Regions from separate parts of the Streptomyces sp. NBC_01176 genome, predicted to be linked through region 2. Evidence: riboswitches for the same ligand, from Rfam matches in the RefSeq annotation. Region 2 holds a riboswitch; each other region holds the start of a gene.
What was found. A riboswitch is a leader RNA that binds a small molecule or an ion and turns the genes downstream of it on or off. The one in region 2 is predicted to bind cobalamin.
Positions count from the first base shown of each region.

Region 1: another riboswitch for cobalamin. It lies ahead of metE (5-methyltetrahydropteroyltriglutamate--homocysteine S-methyltransferase); the one in region 2 lies ahead of OG199_RS15880 (ribonucleoside-diphosphate reductase subunit alpha).
Region 3: another riboswitch for cobalamin. It lies ahead of OG199_RS31585 (cobalamin biosynthesis protein); the one in region 2 lies ahead of OG199_RS15880 (ribonucleoside-diphosphate reductase subunit alpha).
Region 4: another riboswitch for cobalamin. It lies ahead of OG199_RS01480 (CbtB-domain containing protein); the one in region 2 lies ahead of OG199_RS15880 (ribonucleoside-diphosphate reductase subunit alpha).

Region 1 is NZ_CP108600.1:9,143,122-9,148,259, forward strand. It holds gene metE (5-methyltetrahydropteroyltriglutamate--homocysteine S-methyltransferase) at 1-2,319, opposite strand, end outside; cobalamin riboswitch at 2,503-2,653, opposite strand; gene meaB (methylmalonyl Co-A mutase-associated GTPase MeaB) at 2,882-3,868, opposite strand; gene scpA (methylmalonyl-CoA mutase) at 3,874-5,138, opposite strand, start outside.
Region 2 is NZ_CP108600.1:3,733,334-3,738,471, reverse strand. It holds gene OG199_RS15880 (ribonucleoside-diphosphate reductase subunit alpha) at 1-2,100, opposite strand, end outside; cobalamin riboswitch at 2,227-2,382, opposite strand; gene OG199_RS15875 (GNAT family N-acetyltransferase) at 2,415-2,933, opposite strand; gene mctP (monocarboxylate uptake permease MctP) at 3,108-4,718, opposite strand; gene OG199_RS15865 (DUF3311 domain-containing protein) at 4,715-4,996, opposite strand.
Region 3 is NZ_CP108600.1:7,294,404-7,299,541, forward strand. It holds gene cobN (cobaltochelatase subunit CobN) at 1-148, opposite strand, end outside; gene OG199_RS31580 (cobyric acid synthase) at 145-1,653, opposite strand; gene OG199_RS31585 (cobalamin biosynthesis protein) at 1,650-2,621, opposite strand; cobalamin riboswitch at 2,727-2,870, opposite strand; gene OG199_RS31590 (hypothetical protein) at 3,058-3,282, opposite strand; gene OG199_RS31595 (inorganic phosphate transporter) at 3,295-4,539, opposite strand; gene OG199_RS31600 (lysozyme) at 4,719-5,138, opposite strand, start outside.
Region 4 is NZ_CP108600.1:425,204-430,341, forward strand. It holds gene OG199_RS01460 (caspase domain-containing protein) at 1-237, shown strand, start outside; partial or broken gene OG199_RS01465 (transposase) at 1,044-1,196, opposite strand; gene OG199_RS01470 (MarR family winged helix-turn-helix transcriptional regulator) at 1,408-1,869, opposite strand; gene OG199_RS01475 (CbtA family protein) at 2,341-3,099, opposite strand; gene OG199_RS01480 (CbtB-domain containing protein) at 3,119-3,334, opposite strand; cobalamin riboswitch at 3,372-3,512, opposite strand; partial or broken gene OG199_RS01485 (enoyl-CoA hydratase) at 3,586-3,795, opposite strand; gene OG199_RS01490 (enoyl-CoA hydratase/isomerase family protein) at 3,945-5,048, opposite strand; gene OG199_RS01495 (acyl-CoA dehydrogenase family protein) at 5,045-5,138, opposite strand, start outside.

The sequences.
Region 1 (5,138 bases), 5.4 Mb from region 2:
AACCGTCGGCGCCAGGTCGCCGCGGACTTCGCGGGCCGCCGCCACCAGGTTCTCCAGCGCGGCCCGCACCTCCGGCCAGGCGCGGGTCTTCAGGCCGCAGTCGGGGTTGACCCACAGCCGTTCGGCGGGGATGGCCCTGAGTCCGGTACGCAGCAGTTCAGCGGCTTCGTGGGCACTGGGCACGCGCGGTGAGTGGATGTCGTACACCCCGGGTCCGGCCTCGCGCGGGTAGCCGTGGGCGGCGAGTTCCCGGGCGACCTGCATGTGGGAGCGGGCGGCCTCCAGGCTGATGACGTCGGCGTCGAGGTCGTCGATGGCCTGGACGATGTCACCGAACTCGGCGTAGCACATGTGGGTGTGGATCTGGGTCTCCGGCCGTACACCGCCGGTGGTGAGACGGAACGCCTCGGTGGCCCACTCCAGGTAGGCGGCGCGGTCGGCGGCGCGCAGGGGCAGCGTCTCGCGGAGCGCGGGTTCGTCGACCTGGATGACCGGGGTGCCGGCCGCCTCGAGGTCGTCGACCTCGTCGCGCAGGGCGAGTGCGACCTGGCGGGCGGTCTCGCCGAGGGGCTGGTCGTCGCGGACGAAGGACCAGGCGAGCATGGTGACCGGTCCGGTGAGCATGCCCTTGACCGGCTTGGTGGTGAGCGACCGGGCGTACGTCGTCCAGCGCACCGTCATCGGTTCGGGCCGCGAGATGTCGCCGGCCAGGATCGGCGGACGGACGTAGCGGGTGCCGTACGACTGGACCCAGCCGTGCTGCGTGGCGAGGTAACCCGTGAGCTGTTCGGCGAAGTACTGCACCATGTCGTTGCGTTCCGGCTCGCCGTGCACCAGTACGTCGAGACCGGCCTCCTCCTGGAAGGAGATCACCTCGCGGATCTCGTTCCTGACCCGCTCCTCGTACCCGTCGATGTCGATCCGGCGGCCCCGCAGGTCGGCGCGGGCCGTGCGCAGTCGCGCGGTCTGCGGGAACGAGCCGATCGTGGTGGTCGGCAGCAGCGGCAGCCCGAGGCCGGCGCGCTGGGCGGTGGCCCGCTCGGCGTACGGCTGGGAGCGGTGGCCGTCGGCGGCGGTGACCGCGGCGACCCTGGCCCGTACCGCGCTGTCACGGGTGATCACGGAGGACTCCCGGGAGGCGAGGTCGGCCCGGTTCGCGGCCAGTTCGGCGGCGATGGCGCCGGTGCCCCGGGCGAGGCCCTTGGCGAGGACGGCGATCTCCGCCGTCTTCTGGCGGGCGAAGGCGAGCCAGCGCAGGATCTGCGGGTCGATGTCCCGTTCGGCGGACGCGTCGAGCGGTACGTGCAGGAGCGAGCAGGAGGCGGAGACGTCCACCCGGTCGGCGAGCCCGAGCAGGGTGCCGAGTGTGCCGAGGGACTTCTCCAGGTCGTTGACCCAGATGTTGCGGCCGTCGACCACACCGGCCACCAGACGCTTTCCGGGCAGTCCGCCGACGGCGGCCAGGCCGTCGAGGTTGGCGGCGGCCGCGCCGGTGAAGTCCAGCGCGAGGCCGTCCACCGGGGCCTTGGCCAGTACGGGCAGGGCGTCGCCGAGGCGGTCGAAGTAGGAGGCGAGCAGCAGCTTCGGCCGGTCGGTCAGCCTGCCGAGGCCGCGGTAGGCGCGTGCGGCGGCGCTGAGTTCGGCGGGGGTACGGTCCTGGACCAGGGCGGGCTCGTCGAGCTGCACCCACTCGGCTCCCGCCGCGCGGAGGTCGGCGAGCACCTCGGCGTAGACGGGCAGCAGCCGGTCCAGCAGAGTCAGCGGTTCGAAGTCCGCGGCGACACCGGGCGCCGGCTTGGCCAGCAGGAGATAGGTGACCGGACCGACGAGGACGGGCCGGGCGGCGAGACCGAGGGCGATCGCCTCCCCGAGTTGCCCGACCTGCTGGGCGGAGTCCGTCCTGAACACCGTGTCCGGCCCCAACTCCGGCACCAGGTAGTGATAGTTGGTGTCGAACCACTTGGTCATCTCCAGCGGCGCCACGTCCTGGGTGCCGCGCGCCATCGCGAAGTACCCGTCGAGCGGGTCGGCTTCGACGGCCTTGCGGTGCCGCTCGGGGACGGCACCGACCATGACAGTGGTGTCGAGGACGTGGTCGTAGTACGAGAAGTCGCCGGTGGGCACCTCGTGGATGCCGGATTCCGCCAGGTGGCGCCAGTTCGAACGGCGCAGACCTGAGGCGGTCTCCCGGAGGGCGGCGGCGGTGGTCCGGCCCTTCCAGTAGCCCTCGATCGCCTTCTTCAGCTCACGGTCCGGGCCTTGACGGGGGTAGCCGTACACGGTGGACCGTGCTGCCGCGGCTGCGGGCTTGGCTGTCACGGAAATCTCCTTCGCGAGATGTCTCCCTGAGATCCCGGCGGCGGGACGTGAGCGCGAAGGGGTGACGAACCGGGCGGAGTCGACCCGCGCCAGGAGGCGCGGCCGTCCGCCGGTATGTACGCCGACCCGCCCACGAGGTCACCGGGATGTCCGCGCGCGAACGGTCACGCGCGGGCAACGGGCAGGTCTTCGGACTCGCGGGCGCGGTCTCCCCGAAGGGCCACCACCTACTGGCCGTCGCTTCCCAGACCCGGTCGGGCCCAGTGCGTATGACGGCGTTCGTTCCCACTCACCGCTGCGGGGCAGTCCCGGATTCCCACCGGGTTCCCTCTTACGACGCATCCCGCCTGGCGGACGGGGCGAACCAGCTGCACCGGCCACCCTAGAGGGCGACGCGGCCTTGTGCGGGGAGCGGCTCACATCGCGGACGGTGACATGGGACACTGGCCGCGGTCGCCCACGGCTCGGCAGGATCCGTCCGAGGAGGCACGGGTGGGCACCGTGTCCGCCCGAGGGACACGGTGCCGGGCCCCGTCGTGGACGGGCGGAGTGGCGCGACGAGTCAGTCGGCGGCGCCGCCGAACACGCCCAGGATGCGTTCCGCCGCCAGCGTGGCCGTCAACTCCCCGTCCCGGACCTGCCGTTCGAGGGAAGGCGTGAGGGCTCGTACCGCCGGATCCGCGTGCAGCCGGCCGAGGAGCTCGTCGCGGACCATCGTCCAGGTCCAGTCGACCTGCTGGTCGCGGCGCTTGGCGGCGAGGCGGCCGGTCGAGTCGAGCAGGACGCGATGCTGTTCGAGACGTTCCCAGACGGTGTCCAGGCCGGTCGACTCCCGGGCGCTGCAACTCAGCACGGGGGGAGTCCAGGCCGCGTCCACCGGGTGCATCAGACGCAGGGCGCCCGCCAACTCCCGTGCCGCGGAACGTGCGTCGCGCTCGTGCGGGCCGTCCGCCTTGTTGACGGTGATCACGTCCGCGAGCTCCAGGACCCCCTTCTTGATGCCCTGCAACTGGTCGCCGGTGCGGGCCAGCGTGAGCAGCAGGAAGGAGTCGACCATGTTCGCCACCGCGGTCTCCGACTGGCCGACGCCCACCGTCTCCACCAGGATCACGTCGTAGCCCGCCGCCTCCATCACCACCATCGACTCCCGTGTCGCCTTCGCCACGCCGCCGAGGGTGCCGGCGGTGGGGGAGGGGCGTACGAAAGCGGCGGGGTCCACCGCCAGGCGCTCCATCCGGGTCTTGTCACCCAGGATCGAACCGCCCGTACGGGTCGACGAGGGGTCGACGGCGAGCACCGCGACCCGGTGCCCGAGCGAGGTGAGCATCGTGCCGAGCGCGTCGATGAAGGTCGACTTGCCCACACCGGGCACCCCGGTGATGCCGATGCGCCGGGCGTTGCCGCCGTGCGGCAGCAACTCGGTCAGCAGGGCCTGCGCCAGGGACCGGTGGTCGGCCCGGGTCGACTCGACGAGGGTGATGGCCCGTGCGATGTACGCACGCTTCCCGTCGAGCACGCCCTTCACATAGGAGTCGAGGTCGATCGCCATGGGCCTCAGCCGTGTCCAAGACCGGTGGCCAGCCGTTCCACCAGGTCGTACGCCGCGTCCGGGATCACCGTTCCGGGCGGGAAGACGGCCGCCGCGCCCATCTCCAGCAGGGTCGGCACGTCCTGCGGCGGGATCACCCCGCCCACCACGATCATGATGTCCTCGCGCCCCTCCTCGGCCAGTTGCTCCCGCAGCGCCGGGACCAGGGTGAGGTGCCCGGCGGCCAGCGAGGACACCCCGACGATGTGCACGTCGGCCTCGACGGCCTGCCGTGCCACCTCGGCCGGGGTCTGGAACAGCGGGCCGACGTCCACGTCGAAGCCGAGGTCGGCGAAGGCGGTGGCGATGACCTTCTGCCCGCGGTCGTGGCCGTCCTGGCCCATCTTGGCCACCAGGATGCGCGGCCGGCGGCCCTCGGACTCCTCGAAGGCGTCCACCCGGGTGCGGGTGCGTTCCACGGACGGCGACTCGCCTGCTTCGTTGCGGTACACACCCGAGATCGTACGGATCTGGCTCGCGTGCCGCCCGTACACCTTCTCCAGAGCGTCGGAGATCTCACCGACGGTGGCCTTGGCACGGGCCGCGTTCACCGCCAGCTCCAGCAGGTTGCCGGTGCCCCCGGCGGCCGCCGTCAGCGCGCGCAGCGAGTGCTGGCACGCGGACTCGTCGCGCTCCGCGCGCAGCCGCCGCAGCTTCTCGATCTGCTGAGTCCGTACGGAGGAGTTGTCGACCTTGAGGACGTCGATCTGTTCGTCGCTGTCGACCCGGTACTTGTTGACGCCGATGACCGGCTGACGGCCCGAGTCGATCCGGGCCTGGGTGCGGGCCGCGGCCTCCTCCACACGCAGCTTCGGGATGCCCGCGTCGATGGCCTGCGCCATGCCGCCGGCCGCCTCGACCTCCTCGATGTGCTGCCAGGCCCGGCGCGCCAGGTCGTACGTCAGCTTCTCCACGTACGCGCTGCCGCCCCACGGGTCGATCACCCGCGTCGTGCCCGACTCCTGCTGGATCAGCAGCTGGGTGTTGCGGGCGATGCGCGCCGAGAAGTCGGTGGGCAGGGCGAGCGCCTCGTCGAGGGCGTTGGTGTGCAGCGACTGCGTGTGGCCCTGGGTGGCGGCCATGGCCTCCACACACGTGCGCGTCACGTTGTTGAACACGTCCTGCGCGGTGAGGGACCACCCCGACGTCTGGGAATGTGTGCGCAGGGAAAGCGACTTGGCGTTCTTCGGGTCGAACTGCTTGACCAGCCTGGCCCACAGCAGCCGGGCGG
Region 2 (5,138 bases):
GTACAGGTCGCGGACGTCCTGCGGCACCCAGGTGAAGCCCTGCACCGAGCCGTTCGACTCGCGCAGCGCCTCCCGGGTCTGCGCGTCCCACACCCCGAGCTTCTTCAGCTCGGCCACCAGGTAGGAGTTGACCTGGAGGAACTCACCGGACAGCGTCTCGCGCTTGAAGAGGTTCGAGACCTGCGGCTCGATGCACTCGTACACGCCCGCGATGGACGCGATCGTCGCGGTGGGGGCGATGGCGAGCAGGAGCGAGTTGCGCATGCCGACCGCGGCGATGCGCTCCCGCAGCGCCGCCCAGCGCTCCGGCCAGTTCAGCTCGACGGCGAAGTGGTCGGGGTGCAGCACACCGCGGGCGGTACGGGTCTTCTCCCAGGCCGGCAGCGGACCGTTGCGCTCGGCGAGGTCGGCGGAGGCCTCGTAGGCGGCGAGCATGATGCGCTCGGCGATGCGGGTGGAGAGCGCGCGGGCGGCGGGCGAGTCGAAGGGCAGACGCAGCTTGAAGAAGACGTCCTGGAGGCCCATCGCGCCGAGGCCGACGGGGCGCCACTTGGCGTTCGACCGGCCCGCCTGCTCGGTCGGGTAGAAGTTGATGTCGACGACACGGTCGAGGAAGGTGACGGCGGTACGGACCGTCTCGTCCAGCCGTGCCCAGTCGAGGTCACCGGTCGTCGTGTCGACGAACGCGCCGAGGTTGACCGAGCCGAGGTTGCAGACGGCCGTCTCCCCGTCGTCCGTGACCTCCAGGATCTCGGTGCACAGGTTCGAGGAGTGCACGGTGTGGCCCGGCTCCGCCGTCTGGTTGGCCGTGCGGTTGGCGGCGTCCTTGAAGGTCATCCAGCCGTTGCCGGTCTGCGCCAGGGTGCGCATCATGCGGCCGTAGAGGTCACGGGCCGGGATGGTCTTCTTCGCCAGGCCCTTCGCCTCCGCCGCGCGGTACGCCGCGTCGAACTCGGCGCCCCACAGGTCGACCAGACCGGGCACGTCGGAGGGGGAGAAGAGGGACCACTGCGCGTCGGCGTCGACCCGGCGCATGAACTCGTCCGGGATCCAGTGCGCGAGGTTCAGGTTGTGCGTACGCCGGGCGTCCTCGCCGGTGTTGTCCCGCAGTTCCAGGAACTCCTCGATGTCGGAGTGCCAGGTCTCCAGGTAGACCGCGGCGGCGCCCTTGCGCCGGCCGCCCTGGTTCACCGCGGCGACCGAGGCGTCGAGGGTCTTCAGGAACGGGACGATCCCGTTGGAGTGCCCGTTCGTGCCGCGGATCAGTGAACCGCGGGAGCGGATGCGGGAGTAGGACAGCCCGATGCCGCCCGCGTGCTTCGACAGGCGCGCGACCTGGTGGTAGCGGTCGTAGATGGAGTCGAGCTCGTCCAGCGGGGAGTCGAGGAGGTAGCAGGACGACATCTGCGGGTGCCGCGTACCGGAGTTGAAGAGCGTGGGGGAGGAGGGGAGGTAGTCCAGCCGGCTCATCAGGCCGTAGAGCGCGGCCACTTCGTCGACCGACCGGGCCGTGTCGTCCTCCGCGAGGCCGGACGCCACCCGGAGCATGAAGTGCTGGGGGGTCTCGATGACCTTGCGGGTGATCGGGTGCCGGAGCAGGTAGCGGCTGTGCAGGGTGCGCAGGCCGAAATAGCCGAAGCGGTCGTCGCCCGCGGTGTCGATCAGCGCGTCCAGCCGGGCCGCGTGCAGATCGACGAAGTCGGCCGTGCGGTCGGCGATCAGACCCTCGCGCCGGCCCGTGGTGATGGACTCGGAGAACGTCGTGACGCCCTGCGAGGCGGCCTCCTCCGCGATGCCGACCGTCAGCAGCCTGGCGGCCAGCCGCGAGTACACGGGGTCCTCGGAGATGAGGCCCGCGGCCGCCTCGGTGGCCAGCTCGCGCAGCTCCGCGTCGTCCGCGTGCGTGGACCGGCCGCGCAGGGCGGCGGCGGCGACCCGGCCCGGGTCGGCGCCGGGGAGGTCGGCGGTGAAGTCGGTCAGGGTACGCAGCAGCGTGGTACCGGGACCGTCCGTCTCCACCGGGGCCCGCTGCGCGGACTCCGCTTCCACCGGGGCCTGCTGGGCGGAAACTGAAACCGGGTCGGCTGGCGCGATGGTCACTTGGGGCTCTCCCTCGCTCGGCACGGGGCCTGGCGGAGGGCAGCGGGACACGCGACTCCGTTACGGGTACGCGTGCGTCCACCGGCCCATTCCACGAGGCCCGGACGTCGTCGGCGCCCGGCCGGCTGGCCGGGGCACGCTGTCGGCAGGTCCTCGGACTGAAGCCCGTGCGCGAATGCGCACAAGTACACCGTTGCGGGACAGTTCCGGATTCGCACCGGATTCCCCTGCGACGACAGCGAGCATGAGCATACATCTAGTGCCGGGCTGAGGAAGCACCCCCACATGTTGTGCCGTGTCGGCTTCGGGGGGCGCTACGGAGTGTGCCCGAGGGTCAACTCGTAGGTGAGGAGGAAGATGTCGTCGAGGTGCGGAACCGGGTTCCAGTCGCGCTCGGGGGTGCGGGTGAAGCCGAGGCGTTCGTAGAGGCGGTGGGCGGCGCGCATGGTGCGCTGGGTGGACAGCACCACGCGCGCGCAGCCCCCGGTGGCCCGTGCGCGGTCGACGCAGGCGCCCACGAGGGCCGTTCCCGCACCCCGGCCGCGGGCCTCGCGGGCGACGGCGAGCATCCGGATCTCGGCCTCGCCGGGCCGCGCGATGTCGGCCATGGGCCCGCCCCGGGGGACGAACGTCACGCCGCCGAGGATCCGTTCCCCCTCGACCGCGACGAGCACCTCGGCCGCGGCGGCCCGCTTCGCGACGTCCCGCAGCTCTCCGAGATACGGGTCGCTCTCCCCGTAGTCGAGCAGCCCGTCCCCGAGATAGGTCCGCACGGTGATCTCGCCGACGCCGGGGTACTCCTCCGGCCGCGCCGGCCTGATGACGATGTCCATGCCGGGAGTGTGCATCAGGGACACGGCGACGGGCCGCCGGATTTTCCTCCGACGGCCCGCTCGCCGCTGCGCTGTCCCGGGGCGCGCCCGGCCGTTCCCGCCCGACGGGAACCGTCGGACGCGGTCCAGGACGTGTCGCGGAGGTCCCGCCTGCCTCGCGACGTCCGGCAGGCCCTAGTGGCCCGCCTCCGCGGTGGCGGGGGGCAGTTCGACCTGGACTCCCGGGTCGCCGGCGTCCGCCGTGTAGTCCGCGGGTGACGTCTCGTCCACGCCGTCGGGCGCCTTGAAGGCCCGCAGGGCGAAGGTGAGGACGACGGAGACCACCACGTTCATGACGAACGCCGTCAGGCCGATGTATCCGATCTCCCCGATCCCCGGGATCTCCTTCGAGCTGCCGCCGAAGTGCGCTTGCGTCGGTGAGGCGACCCCGTAGGCGGCGAGCGTGCCGTAGAGCATGCCGACCGCCCAGCCGCCGAGCAGCGCCCAGCGGTGGAACCAGCGGGTGAACAGACCGCCGACCAGGGCCGGGAAGGTCTGCAGGATCCAGATGCCGCCCAGGAGCTGGAAGTTGATGGCGACCGTCTTGTCCATCGTCAGGACGAAGACCAGCGCGCCCACCTTCACCAGGAGCGAGACCAGCTTGGAGACCTTCGTCTCCTGCTGCGGGGTCGCGTCCGGCTTGATGAAGTCCTTGTAGATGTTGCGGGTGAAGAGGTTCGCGGCCGCGATGGACATGATGGCCGCGGGGACGAGCGCTCCGATGCCGATCGCGGCGAAGGCCACCCCCGCGAACCAGTCCGGGAACATGTCCTCGAAGAGCTGCGGGATGGCGAGCTGGCCGTTGGTGACCTTCACGCCGGCCGCGATCGCCATGAAGCCGAGCAGGGCGAGCAGGCCCAGCATCAGGGAGTAGAGCGGCAGGATCGTGGTGTTGCGCCGGATCACCTCACGGCTGCGGCTGGACAGCGTCGCGGTGATCGAGTGCGGGTACATGAACAGGGCGAGCGCGGAGCCGAGCGCCAGGGTGGCGTAGGTCCACTGCCCGGCCTGGGCCGGTACGATCCCGCCCGCGCCGGCCGCGGCGTACTTCTCGCTCGCCGAGTGGAAGATCTCGTCGAACCCGCCCAGCTTGATCGGGATGTAGATGATGGCCACCGCGATCACGATGTAGATCAGGGTGTCCTTCACGAACGCGATCAGGGCGGGGGCGCGCAGGCCCGAGGAGTAGGTGTACGCGGCCAGTACGCCGAAGGCGATGAGCAGCGGGAGGTCCTTGACGAACCAGTTCGTGTTCTCGCCGCCGCCGACGCCCATCACGTCCAGCACGGCCTGGATGCCCACCAGTTGGAGCGCGATGTACGGCATGGTCGCGAGGATGCCGGTGACGGCCACGGCGAGGGACAGACCCTTGGAGCCGAAGCGCCCGCGTACGAAGTCCGACGTCGTCACATAGCCGTGCTTGTGCGAGACGGACCACAGGCGGGGCAGGAACGTGAAGACCAGGGGGTAGACCAGGATCGTGTACGGCACGGCGAAGAAGCCGGCCGCGCCCGCCGCGTAGATGGCGGCCGGTACGGCGACGAAGGTGTACGCCGTGTAGAGGTCGCCGCCGAGCAGGAACCAGGTGACCCAGGTGCCGAACGACCGTCCGCCCAGGCCCCATTCGTCGAGGCTGTGCTCGTTGTCGGCCTTGCGCCAGCGCGCGGCCAGGAAGCCCATGACCGTGACGGCCACGAAGAAGATGATGAAGACGGTGAGTGCCACGCCGTTCACGCCGTCGTTCATGCGTCGGCACCGCCCTTCGTGGTGGCGCGGGCGCGCTGGTCACGCTGCCACAGCTGGTACGCGGTCACGGTGAGGACGGTCGAGAGGAGCACCCACAGCATCTGGTACCAGTAGAAGAAGGGGATGCCGATGAAGGTGGGGTCGACCTTCGCGTACGAACCGACCCACAACATGGCCACGAACGGGGCGATCAGGCAGAGGGCGATCACCACGCGGACCGGTGTCACCACCCGGACCGGTCTCACCACCGGTGGTTTCGCTTCCGGCACGTCTGACATGGGCGGCTCCGTCCCCTCGCTGGTCACCTGTGCAATGCGCAGGAAATCTAGGCGACGGTTCCGCTTTATGGAACCCCATCCCGGGCGGTGGATGTGGAGGGTTGGTGTGCGGGAGCGCGGGCGGAGCGGCCGGTGAACTCCC
Region 3 (5,138 bases), 3.6 Mb from region 2:
CGACGGCGACGTCCGCGCCCTCGACGAGCCGGGGGAGCTCCTCGCCCACCTCCACCCGGGTCGGGTTGCCGATCCGGTACGAGGCGCCGGAGGCCCGGGCCGCCAGCAGATCGGTGTCGGCGGTCGACAACAACAACACTGTGCTCATGCGGGCGCTCCCGGTGGAATGAAAGGCAGTCCTTGCGGCGCGCCCGACTCGATGAGCCGCCACAGCGCGTCCGTGTCCGCGTGTTCCTCGATCAGATCGCCGAGCCGGTCGAGCTGCTCCTCGCGCAGCGCCCCGAACGACGTGTCGGCGGCCGGTACGAAGCGGCGGCCCGCGGCGGCCGCCACCTCGCGCAGAAAGGCACGCCGGAAGCCGTCCGACTCCAGCGAGCCGTGCCAGTGGGTGCCCCAGACGGCACCCACGCGGCACCCGTCCAAGAAGGGCTCGCCACCGGTCACTTCGGCGACGCCGTGATGGATCTCGTACCCCTCGACGTGTTCGCCGAGCGCCTCGCCGGCCGGGCGGCCGAGGGTCTTCTCGCGCGCGAACCGCACGCGGACGGGGAGGAGTCCGAGCCCGTCGACCTGGCCGGCCCGCGACTCGACCTCGTCCTCGATGTGGTCCCCGAGGAGCTGGAAGCCGCCGCAGATCCCCAGCACCGGGCGGCCCTCGGCGGCCCGCCGGGCGAGCGCGTCCGCGAGGCCCCGCTCGCGCAGCCACGCCAGCGCCTTCACGGTGCCCCGGGTCCCGGGCACGACGACCAGGTCGGCGTCGGCCAGTTCCGCGGCCCGGTCCACGAACCGCACGACGACGCCGGGTTCGGCGGCCAGCGCGTCCACGTCCGTGAAGTTGGACATCAGCGGGACCGCGCAGACGGCGACGCGCAGGACGTCCTCGCCGGCGGGTTCGGCGACCGCCGACTCCCGCACGGCACCGCGCAGCGACACACGCAGGCCGTCCTCCTCGTCGATCCCGAGGCCGTGCCGGAAGGGCAGGACTCCGTACGTACGGCGTCCGGTGAGGTCCTTCAACATGTCGAGCCCGGGTTCCAGCAGGGACACGTCGCCACGGAACTTGTTGACCAGGAACCCGGCGACGAACTCCTGGTCCTCGCGGGACAGCAGCGCGACCGTCCCGAAGAACGAGGCGAACACGCCTCCGCGGTCGATGTCGCCGACGACGAGCACGGGCAGCCGCGCGTTGCGCGCGATCCCCATGTTCACGATGTCGGTGCGCCGCAGATTGATCTCGGCAGGACTGCCGGCCCCCTCACAGATCACCGCGTCATACGTGCCCCGCAACTCGGCGAGGCAGTCCAGCACGGTGCCCAGGAGCTGTTGCTGCCGGCCGCCGTGGTAGCCGCGGGCGCTCATCTCGCCCACCGGCCTGCCCATGAGCACGACCTGACTGCTCCGGTCGCTGCCCGGCTTGAGCAGGACGGGGTTCATGAGCGCGGTCGGTTCCACCTGGGCGGCCTGCGCCTGCATGGCCTGCGCGCGCCCGATCTCCGCGCCCTCGCGGGTCACGAAGGAGTTCAGGGACATGTTCTGCGCCTTGAAGGGCGCGACCTTGACGCCCTGCCGCACCAGCCACCGGCAGATCCCGGCGGTCACGACGCTCTTGCCGGCGTCGGAGGTGGTCCCGGCGACGAGGAGACCGCCACTCATGTCGTACGCCCCTTCGTGAGAGGTCCCTTGGTGAGCAGCCGTCCGGCCAGCAGTCGTCCCGCGGCGCTCACGCCGAGGGCGAGCCAGCCGACGCGCCGCGACAGCCGTACGGCCCGTTCGATGTCGCCGACGCGCACGGCACGCCCACCGTCGTTGAGGACGGGCCGGTGCTCGACGCGGCCGGCGTACGAGAGGGTCCCGCCGAGCCGCACCCCGAGCGATCCGGCGAACGAGGCCTCCACGGGCCCGGCGTTGGGGCTCGGGTGCCGGCGGGCGTCGGTGCGCCAGGCGCGCGCCGCCCCGCGCGGGTCGTCGCCGGCGACGGTGGCGAGCGCCGCGGTCAGCCGTGCTCCCGGCCAGCCCGCGACGTCGTCGAGGCGGGCGGAGGCCCAGCCGTAGCGCAGGTACCTGGCGGATCTGTGCCCGACCATGGCGTCGAGCGTGTTCACGGCGCGGAACGCGACCAGTGCGGGCACACCGCCGACCGCTCCCCACACCAGGGCGCCCACCACGGCGTCGGAGGTGTTCTCGGCGACGGACTCGACGACGGCGCGCGCGATGCCGTCGCGGTCCAGTGCCTGGGGGTCGCGTCCGCACAGGTGCGGCAGCCGCGCGCGGGCGGCCCCGACGTCACCGGCGTCGAGCGCGGCCCCGATGGCCCGCGCCTCGCGCCCGAGGGAGGTGCCCCCGAGGACGGCCCAAGTGGCCGCGGCGGTCAGGGCGATGGAGGCGGGACGGGAACGACGTACGCAACGGCTCGCGAGCGCGGCGAGCGCGCCGGCGCCCCCGACGCAGACGGCTGTGTGCAGCGCTCCCCATCCGCGGTGGTCCCGCCACAGCATCCGCTCCACGGCTGCCGCGGTCCGCCCGAACGCGGCGACCGGATGACCCCGGTGGGGATCGCCGAGCAGCAGGTCGCCGAGAAGGCCGGTGGCGGCGCCGTACGCGAAGACGCGATCGGCACGCACGGGGTCAGCCCGCCGTGGGGTGAAGTGGAACCCTCGTACTCATCAAGACCCGCAACGGGCAGCCGCGCATGGCGATATGTCCTCACTCAGGGTGTCCGCGCCCTGGTTCGACGAGACCGGCGGTGAGAGTTCCTGGCTCCCGGGGAGTTCCTTCCCCGGTCACAGTGGCGGGACCGCGCCGGATTCACACCGGCTTCCTCTTCTGTCGCCGTACTTGGCTCCGGCAGTCCACCACGGGTTGCAGGACCCGTCAACTTGCCGTTGACCTGCGAGGGGAGAGTGTGCGAAGGCCCACATGGCGCGGGGCGGGGGTGGACGTGCGCGTGGGGTGCGGGACGGCATACGCGTGGGGTGCGGGACGGCGATCCGTCCCGCACCCCACGTGAAGTGATGCCCGTTTCAGGCTGTTTGCCGGGGCACGGTCACCCGTGCGCGGTCACTTGCCGACGATGAGGAAGATCCCGTACGCCACCGCCGCCGCGCACGCGGCGAAGCAGATGTACGCGCCGGTGACCGCGAGAGCGGCCGAACCGCCCTGGGCGGACGCGGACTCGCGCTTGGTGAGACCGACGATGCCGAGGGTGAAGAGGCCGACGAGGGCCACGGTGACCACGAGGCTGACTCCGAAGACGGAGCCGAGGGCTGCCCAGTCGATGTTCATGCTGTTCTGTCCTTACACCGTGGCCGGGCGGGTGGGCTCCGCGTCCGGGGACGGGATGGTGGTCTTCAGTTCACCGGACAGGTCTCCGGTGACGGGGCCCGCGGGGGGCGGGGTGACCGCGGCCATCGCGGTGGTGACGATGCCGGCCGGCTCGGCGGCGGCCTCGTTGACGTTGTCGACGGTGACCGGCTGACGGCGGGACAGCCTCCAGATGACGCCGGCGCCGACGACCAGCAGCGCGCCGGTGAGCACGATGCCCCAGGTGCCCTGCTTGGTCAGGAACTCGGCGGCGGCACCGGCCAGACCGGCGGCCGGCAGGGTCAGGCCCCAGGCGACGAACATCCGGGTCGCGGTCGACCAGCGGACGACACCGCCCTTGCGGCCGAGGCCCGAGCCCATCACGGCACCCGAGCAGACCTGGGTGGTGGAGAGGGAGAAGCCGATGTGCGAGGAGGCCAGGATGGCCGTCGCGGCGCTGGTCTGGGCGGCGAAGCCCTGCTGCGGCGCGAGGTCGGTCAGACCCTTGCCCATCGTGCGGATGATGCGCCAGCCGCCCAGGTAGGTGCCGAGCGCGATGGCGGTACCGGCCGAGACGATGACCCAGGTGGGAGGGTTCGAGCCGGGGGCGATCACACCACCGGTGACCAGGGCGAGGGTGATGATGCCCATCGTCTTCTGCGCGTCGTTCGTGCCGTGCGCCAGCGAGACCAGGCCGGCCGAGGCGATCTGGCCGGCGCGGTAGCCCTTGGCGGTCGCCTTCTGGTCGGCGCGGTCGCCGATCCGGTACGTCAGCCGGGTGGCGAGCATCGCGGCGAGTCCGGCCACGATGGGCGCGGCGACCGCGGGGAGCAGCACCTTGGTGACGACGGTCGAGCCGTTCACCGACGACCAGCCGGCCGACATGACCGCGGCGCCGATCAGGCCGCCGAACAGTGCGTGGGAGGAGCTGGAGGGCAGACCCAGGAGCCAGGTCAGCAGATTCCAGAGGATGGCGCCGACGAGCGCCGCGAAGATCACTTCGGTGCGTATGCCCTCTTCGTTGATGAGACCGCCGGAGATCGTCTTGGCGACCTCCACGGAGAGGAACGCACCGACGAGATTCAGCACGGCGGACATGGCCACCGCCGTCTTGGGCTTCAGAGCGCCGGTCGAGATGGTCGTCGCCATCGCGTTGGCAGTGTCGTGGAAACCGTTCGTGAAATCGAACACGAGAGCGGTGACGATCACGATTCCGAGGAGGAGCGTGATGTGTTCCATTTACCCAGGCTTCTGTTTGACGTCAGTGGCAGGTGGACCGTAGGCAACCTGAGTGAACGGAAGATGAACTGAGGCGGGCTTAGGGGTGTATCGAACCACGGATCGCCCCTCCGCTTGCGCCGGTGTGGTTGGCGGAGGGGTGGCCCGTGGTTCGAACGAAGGCGGAATATCGGGCTCCGCTAGCCCTTCGCGAGCCTTTTCAGCCGGGCCATGGATCCGTGGAAGAGATTCTGGTCACCCGGCAGGGTCCCGTTGTTGTCGTACTGCCAGAACGTCCAGGACGACCAGCCGCCCGGCAGGGCGCCCGCGTCCGGGGTGTCGTAGCGGGCCAGCCAGAGGGGGTGGTCCGCGGCGAAGGCGCGGCTGTCCCCGGTGCAGGTGTCCCACCAGTGGGCGGTCGTGTAGATCACCGGACGGCGGCCCGTCTCCCGTTCCAGCTCGTCGCTGAAGTCCTGGATCCAGCCGACGAGTCCGGCCTTGCTCATGCCGTAACACTTGTGCTTGCTGTACGGGTTGTACTCGATGTCGAGCGCGGGCGGCAGGGTCCGGCCGTCGGCCTGCCAGTCGCCCCCGTTGTGGACGAAGTACTCGGCCTGGGT
Region 4 (5,138 bases), 3.3 Mb from region 2:
GCTGCGGTCGAACGCGAGCCCTTGGAGGACTGGCTGCCCGCCGCGCTGGCAGTGCTGGGCGGATACCAGCTCGATGATCTCGCCCTTCAACTGGTGCGCGCGGCAGTCCGTCGCTCCCGAGCCTGGGAGGTAGCAGCCACGGCGGAGATCCTGCGCGAGGACGGCATGGATGAGCACGCACTCATGTTGGAGAAGGCCAATCGCTCCGGCAGGCTGACCCGTTGGCTCAACCGCTGAACCAACGAGTGCGCGCACGGTAGGCAGTGAGACCTCGAGCCCGTGCTGGGTTGACGTGTGCAGGCCCTGCAGGACGCGGTTGCCGGTGGACGACGGCACGGCACATAGTCAGCATCCGGGCTAGCCCGCGGTGCGGAATCCACTGTTCGGGCTTGCCGTGGTTTGCCGATCTCCACCTACTCGGAGTCGGATCAGGACGGATTCACCGCTGCGGGCAGACGCACGGTCGCCGTCTGGCCGTTCAGATTTTGGCTGACCGGGGCTGGCACGCGATCCATAGTGGCAGCGATCTGGCAACAGTGGCTGGCTGCCTCGTCGATCAGGGAGATGTCGTTGTCTGGAATCCTGCGGACTGGAGCCAAGCGGCGGTCTCATCGCAGGTTGGCGCCGGCAGACGGAGCCATCCGCAGCCAAATCGGCTGCCAAGGTCAGTACCGGCCCGGTGCCTGGAGCAAGTCGCTGCGGCTTTTGGGTGTGTTGGGTGATCGCGCCAACCTTTGCTGACGCTCATCTGTTTCGACGCGAATTTCAGTACGGATGGTGCGGGGGTTCGCGGTGGGAGAAGGAAACGGGAAACAGCATCGATTGCCTCCGGCGCGGGGACCACACCCCACAGCCGTCGCCCTACGGATCGGCTCGAATCACCCCGCGCGCATCCGTACCGCCCGACGTAGGAGCCTTACTGTTCCTCACAAAGCCGTTGGACGTGGCGATGGGTGATCAGGCAGACGGCGAGTCCGAGGAACGCTTCGTGGATGTCGTCGCGGCGTTCCCAGCGGATGCGCAAGCGGCGAAAGCCGTGAAGCCAGGCGCCGCCAGCACGTCAGCCCCGACCCGAAGCCCAGCTCCTGAGGCAAGTACTCCCACTGGATGCCGGTGTGCAGGACGAAGAGAATCCCGCACAGTGCTTGCCCGTTCGGCACTCGAGGTCTGCCCTCGACCAGCTTCGGTGCCGGCATGGGCACCAACGGTTCGATGAGCGACCACAGTTCATCCGACACGATCCACGGCCGCGACTGACGTTTCCCCACGACCAGACCGACGAGCAGACAAGCCCACAGTCACGCGATCAGCAGCTTTTGTTAGAGCCAGTAACGGAGCGGGGAAATCGCAGGCGCTGCCCACGTGGGAGCGCCGATCGTTTCGTGGCAGGCAACGCCGTGAAGGAGATCAGAACTCACGCTGGTCGAGTCTTTTCACCATGGCTTCGTTCTGCCGCACCAACGCGGGCAGGGACTGGTAGTCGAGTTGGTCGATGACGCGGTCAGGGGCACTCGCCAGGTGCCCCTGGCCGGGATAGGCGGCCTGGAGGCGCTCTTGTCCTTCCGGGGTCAGGGAGGCCACATTGCCGCGGCCGTCGCCCTGGCAGCGTCGCTTGACCACCTGTCCCCGCGCCTGGAGCATCTCCACGATGCGGGTGATACGGCTGGGCGACAGCGCGCTGGCCGCGGCGAGGTCGGCCATCCGTAGTTTCTGGTTGTCGGCTTCGGAGAGGTTCATCAGGACGACGTACTCGGTGAGTGTCAGCCCCGTGGACCGCAGCAGGTCGTTATCCATGGAGCGCGGCAGAGCGACGACGAGACACGTCAGGGCGCGCCAGAAGCGTTCTTCGTCGGCGGTCAGCGGGATCACGTCTCTCAACGCGCGTAGACTTTACGTGCTTCCGCAAGCAAGCTCAAAGAGTGTCCAGGCACCAGTTTCCCCGGCAGTCTTCGGTGGAACGGTCGCGCGCGGATCGGCCGGGTCCGCGCCGCGGCCGACTGGCCCCGGTGGCTTTGGACCAGGAGCGCGAGTGCGCCGTGCAGGCACGCCGAGTCCGATCAGCCGCTCCTACTCCTCGGGAGTCAGCGCCACCGCCTCGCGGCCACCGAGTCTGACGTGCCGCGGTTGCGTTCGCCCGGGCCCTCCGCCCCCTGTCCCTCGCTGTCGCCCTCGTCGCTCCTGTGTAATCGGGGAGTCATAGGAGTCGTTCACCTGTTGGCAGGTCGTGGATTTCGGGAGAACGCGCAGAGGGCCCCCGGACGGTTCCGGTGGGCCCTCTGCACGTGACAGCCCGCTGATGTCTCAGCGGGCTTCTCGGTACGTCAGCACTGCGTGAATGCGTCAGTTCGGTACGGGAGTTGCTCCCGCGGACACGGCCGCCGCCGGCCGCGGGGCCAGCAGACGCTGTGCCAACTCCCCGAAGACCAGACCGAACCCGGTCCACAGGGTGAGCTGGATGGCGAGGGCCGAGGTACGGAACCGCCACAGCAAGGTGGCCGGGAAGTCCTTCGGGACCTCGTTGATGACCGGAAGGAACTCGTACGCGATGCCGATCACGAGAGCGAAGAAGACGATCGCGGCGACGGTCGCGTACCAGGTGCCCCAACGGGGTGCGAGCCACTTGCCCAGGATCACGGCGGCGATCGCGAGCAGCACACTGAGCACCATCATCAGGAAGTACAGCGTCGTGCGCTTGCCGATGGTGTCGGGGTCGCCGACGGACGGCGGGTTGGCCGGGTACTTCAGGAACGGCACGACGTACACCGCGAGCAGCGCGCAGCCGGACAGCAGCAGCGCGGTCGCGCGCGGGCTGAAGCGGCCGACGCGGCCGAGTGCGAAGCAGTACGCGAGGGCGGCGATGCCGCCGAAGGCGACGCCGTAGATCAGTACGCCGGTGGCGAGGCCGCCGGTGGACTGAAGGCTACGGCTGACGATCTCCACCTCGTGCCCGTGTGCCGGGGCGTGGGCCTCTTCGAATCCGATGGCGTCGTCGACGCTGGGCTCGCCCAGGAAGTAGGCGACGACGAGGGCCAGCACACCGGCGGCGAGGCCGGCGAGCATGCCCCGCACGAGAAGGTTTCTGACGGTTGCGGAGTTCATGGGTGCGCGGTGTCCCTCGTCAGTGGCAGGGGAAGCCGAGGAGGTGGCGGGCGTCGTGCACCCACTCGTGGACGTCCTCGCCGGAGACGACGGAGGTGGCGCCCTGCTCGGCGCCGACGAAATAGAGCAGGACCAGCATCAGGATGCCGAAGAAGACCGCCCAGGGGACGATCGTGCCGATCGGCAGCTTGGCGGGGATCGGGGTGGCTGTCGGCGGAGCGACGGTCTGCGCCATGGCAGGACCTCCTCGGGAGTTCGCGTCCCATCTCGGTGGTGCACAGGACGACGGCTGCGGGTCTGACTTGCGAAACCCCCTGAGGAGAGGCCTCGTTCACAGTGGCGCGACCGTGCCGGATTTCCACCGGCTTCCGCCATGCCGTCGTCGATATCGCACTGACCGTACCGCGTGTCGGGTTCATGGCCAAGACCGTCCCGGCTGCCGTGATCTTCGTCTCGCCGGGTCACACGGCCGGTGTGACCTGTGGGTCAGTGGTGGGTGCGGGGTGCCGGTCGCTCCTCGGCGAAGGCGCTCCTGCCCTCCTTCCGGTCGGTGGTCGCGAACACCGCGTGGACCGGGGGCCGTTCGGAGCGGACGCCCTCGGTGAGCGTCGTCTCGAAAGCGCGGGCGACCGCTTCCTTCGCCCTCTCGGCGACCGGCGGCGACATGCCCGCCACGGTCCCGGTGACGGCGTCCGCCGACGCGGCGCGTCCGACACCCGAGCCGGCCGCCGTCCTGAGGGAGCCGCCGACCAGGCCCTGGCCGCGTTCACGGTGGCCCGCCTTGGCCACGTCGGCGGCCGTGGAGCCGCCCGTCTGCCCCAGCCCGGTGAACGCGACGGCCCTGCTCACCAGGGCGCCTCCTGCGTGGTGTCGGGTGCGGCGAGGCCGAGTTCACGCTCGCCGAGCGGGGCGAAGAAGCGTGCGACGTCCGCGTCGGTGACCTCGGCGAGCGTCGACGGCGACCAACGCGGGTCGCGGTCCTTGTCGATGACCTGGGCCCGGATGCCCTCCACCAGGTCGGGTTGGGTGAGCGCCGCGCAGGAGACGCGGTACTCCTCGTCGAGCACCTTCTCCAGTGAGCCGGGCCGGCGGGCTCCGCGCATGGCGGCGAGGGTGACCTTGAGGGCGGTGGGTGACTTGCTGAGCAGCGCCTCGGCGGCCTCCTTGGCCGCGCTGTCACCGTGATCCAGCAGGCGGCCGACGATCTCCTCGACGGTGTCGGCGGAGTAGCAGGCGTCGATCCAGCGCCGTGCTTCCGCGAGGCTCCCGGGCGGCGCGGGCATGACGTGGCGGCCCAGGACCTCCCCTACCGGCGCGTGGGCGAGGTCCTGGACGAGTCGTGGCAGGGACTCGGACGGCACGTAATGGTCGGACAGCCCGCACAGCAGGGCGTCGCCCGCGCCGACCGGCACTCCGGTCAGCGCCAGGTGTGTGCCGAGTTCGCCGGGCGCGAGGGCGAGGAGATAGGTGCCGCCCACATCCGGGACGAAGCCGATACCGGTCTCGGGCATCGCGATCCGGGAGCGCTCGGTGGCGATCCGTACGCTGCCGTGTGCGGAGACACCGACGCCGCCGCCCATCACGATGCCGTCCATCACGGCGACATACGGTTTCGGGTAGCGCGCGATACGGGCGTTGAGCCGGTACTCGTCGCGCCAGAAGGCCTTCGACGCCGTGCCGTCCCCGTTCCGGGCGTCGTCGTGGATGGCGCGGATGTCGCCGCCCGCGCACAGGCCCCGCTCCCCCGCGCCGGTCACGACGACGGTCTTCACGGCCGGGTCGTGTTCCCAGTCCGTGAGCGCGGAGTCGATGCGGCGGACCATGGTGTGGGTGAGGGCGTTGAGCGCCCGGGGCCGGTTGAGGGTGAGGTACGCGGCGTGCCCCTCGGTGCGCAGGAGCACGGGGTCGTCGGCGCCGGTGACCGCCCGGGAGTCGTGGGCGCCGGTCATCCGAACGCCTCCGTCAGGCCGCGGGTCACGATAACGCGCATGATCTCGTTGGTTCCTTCCGGACTTTGGTGGACACGGGGGTCTCGGACG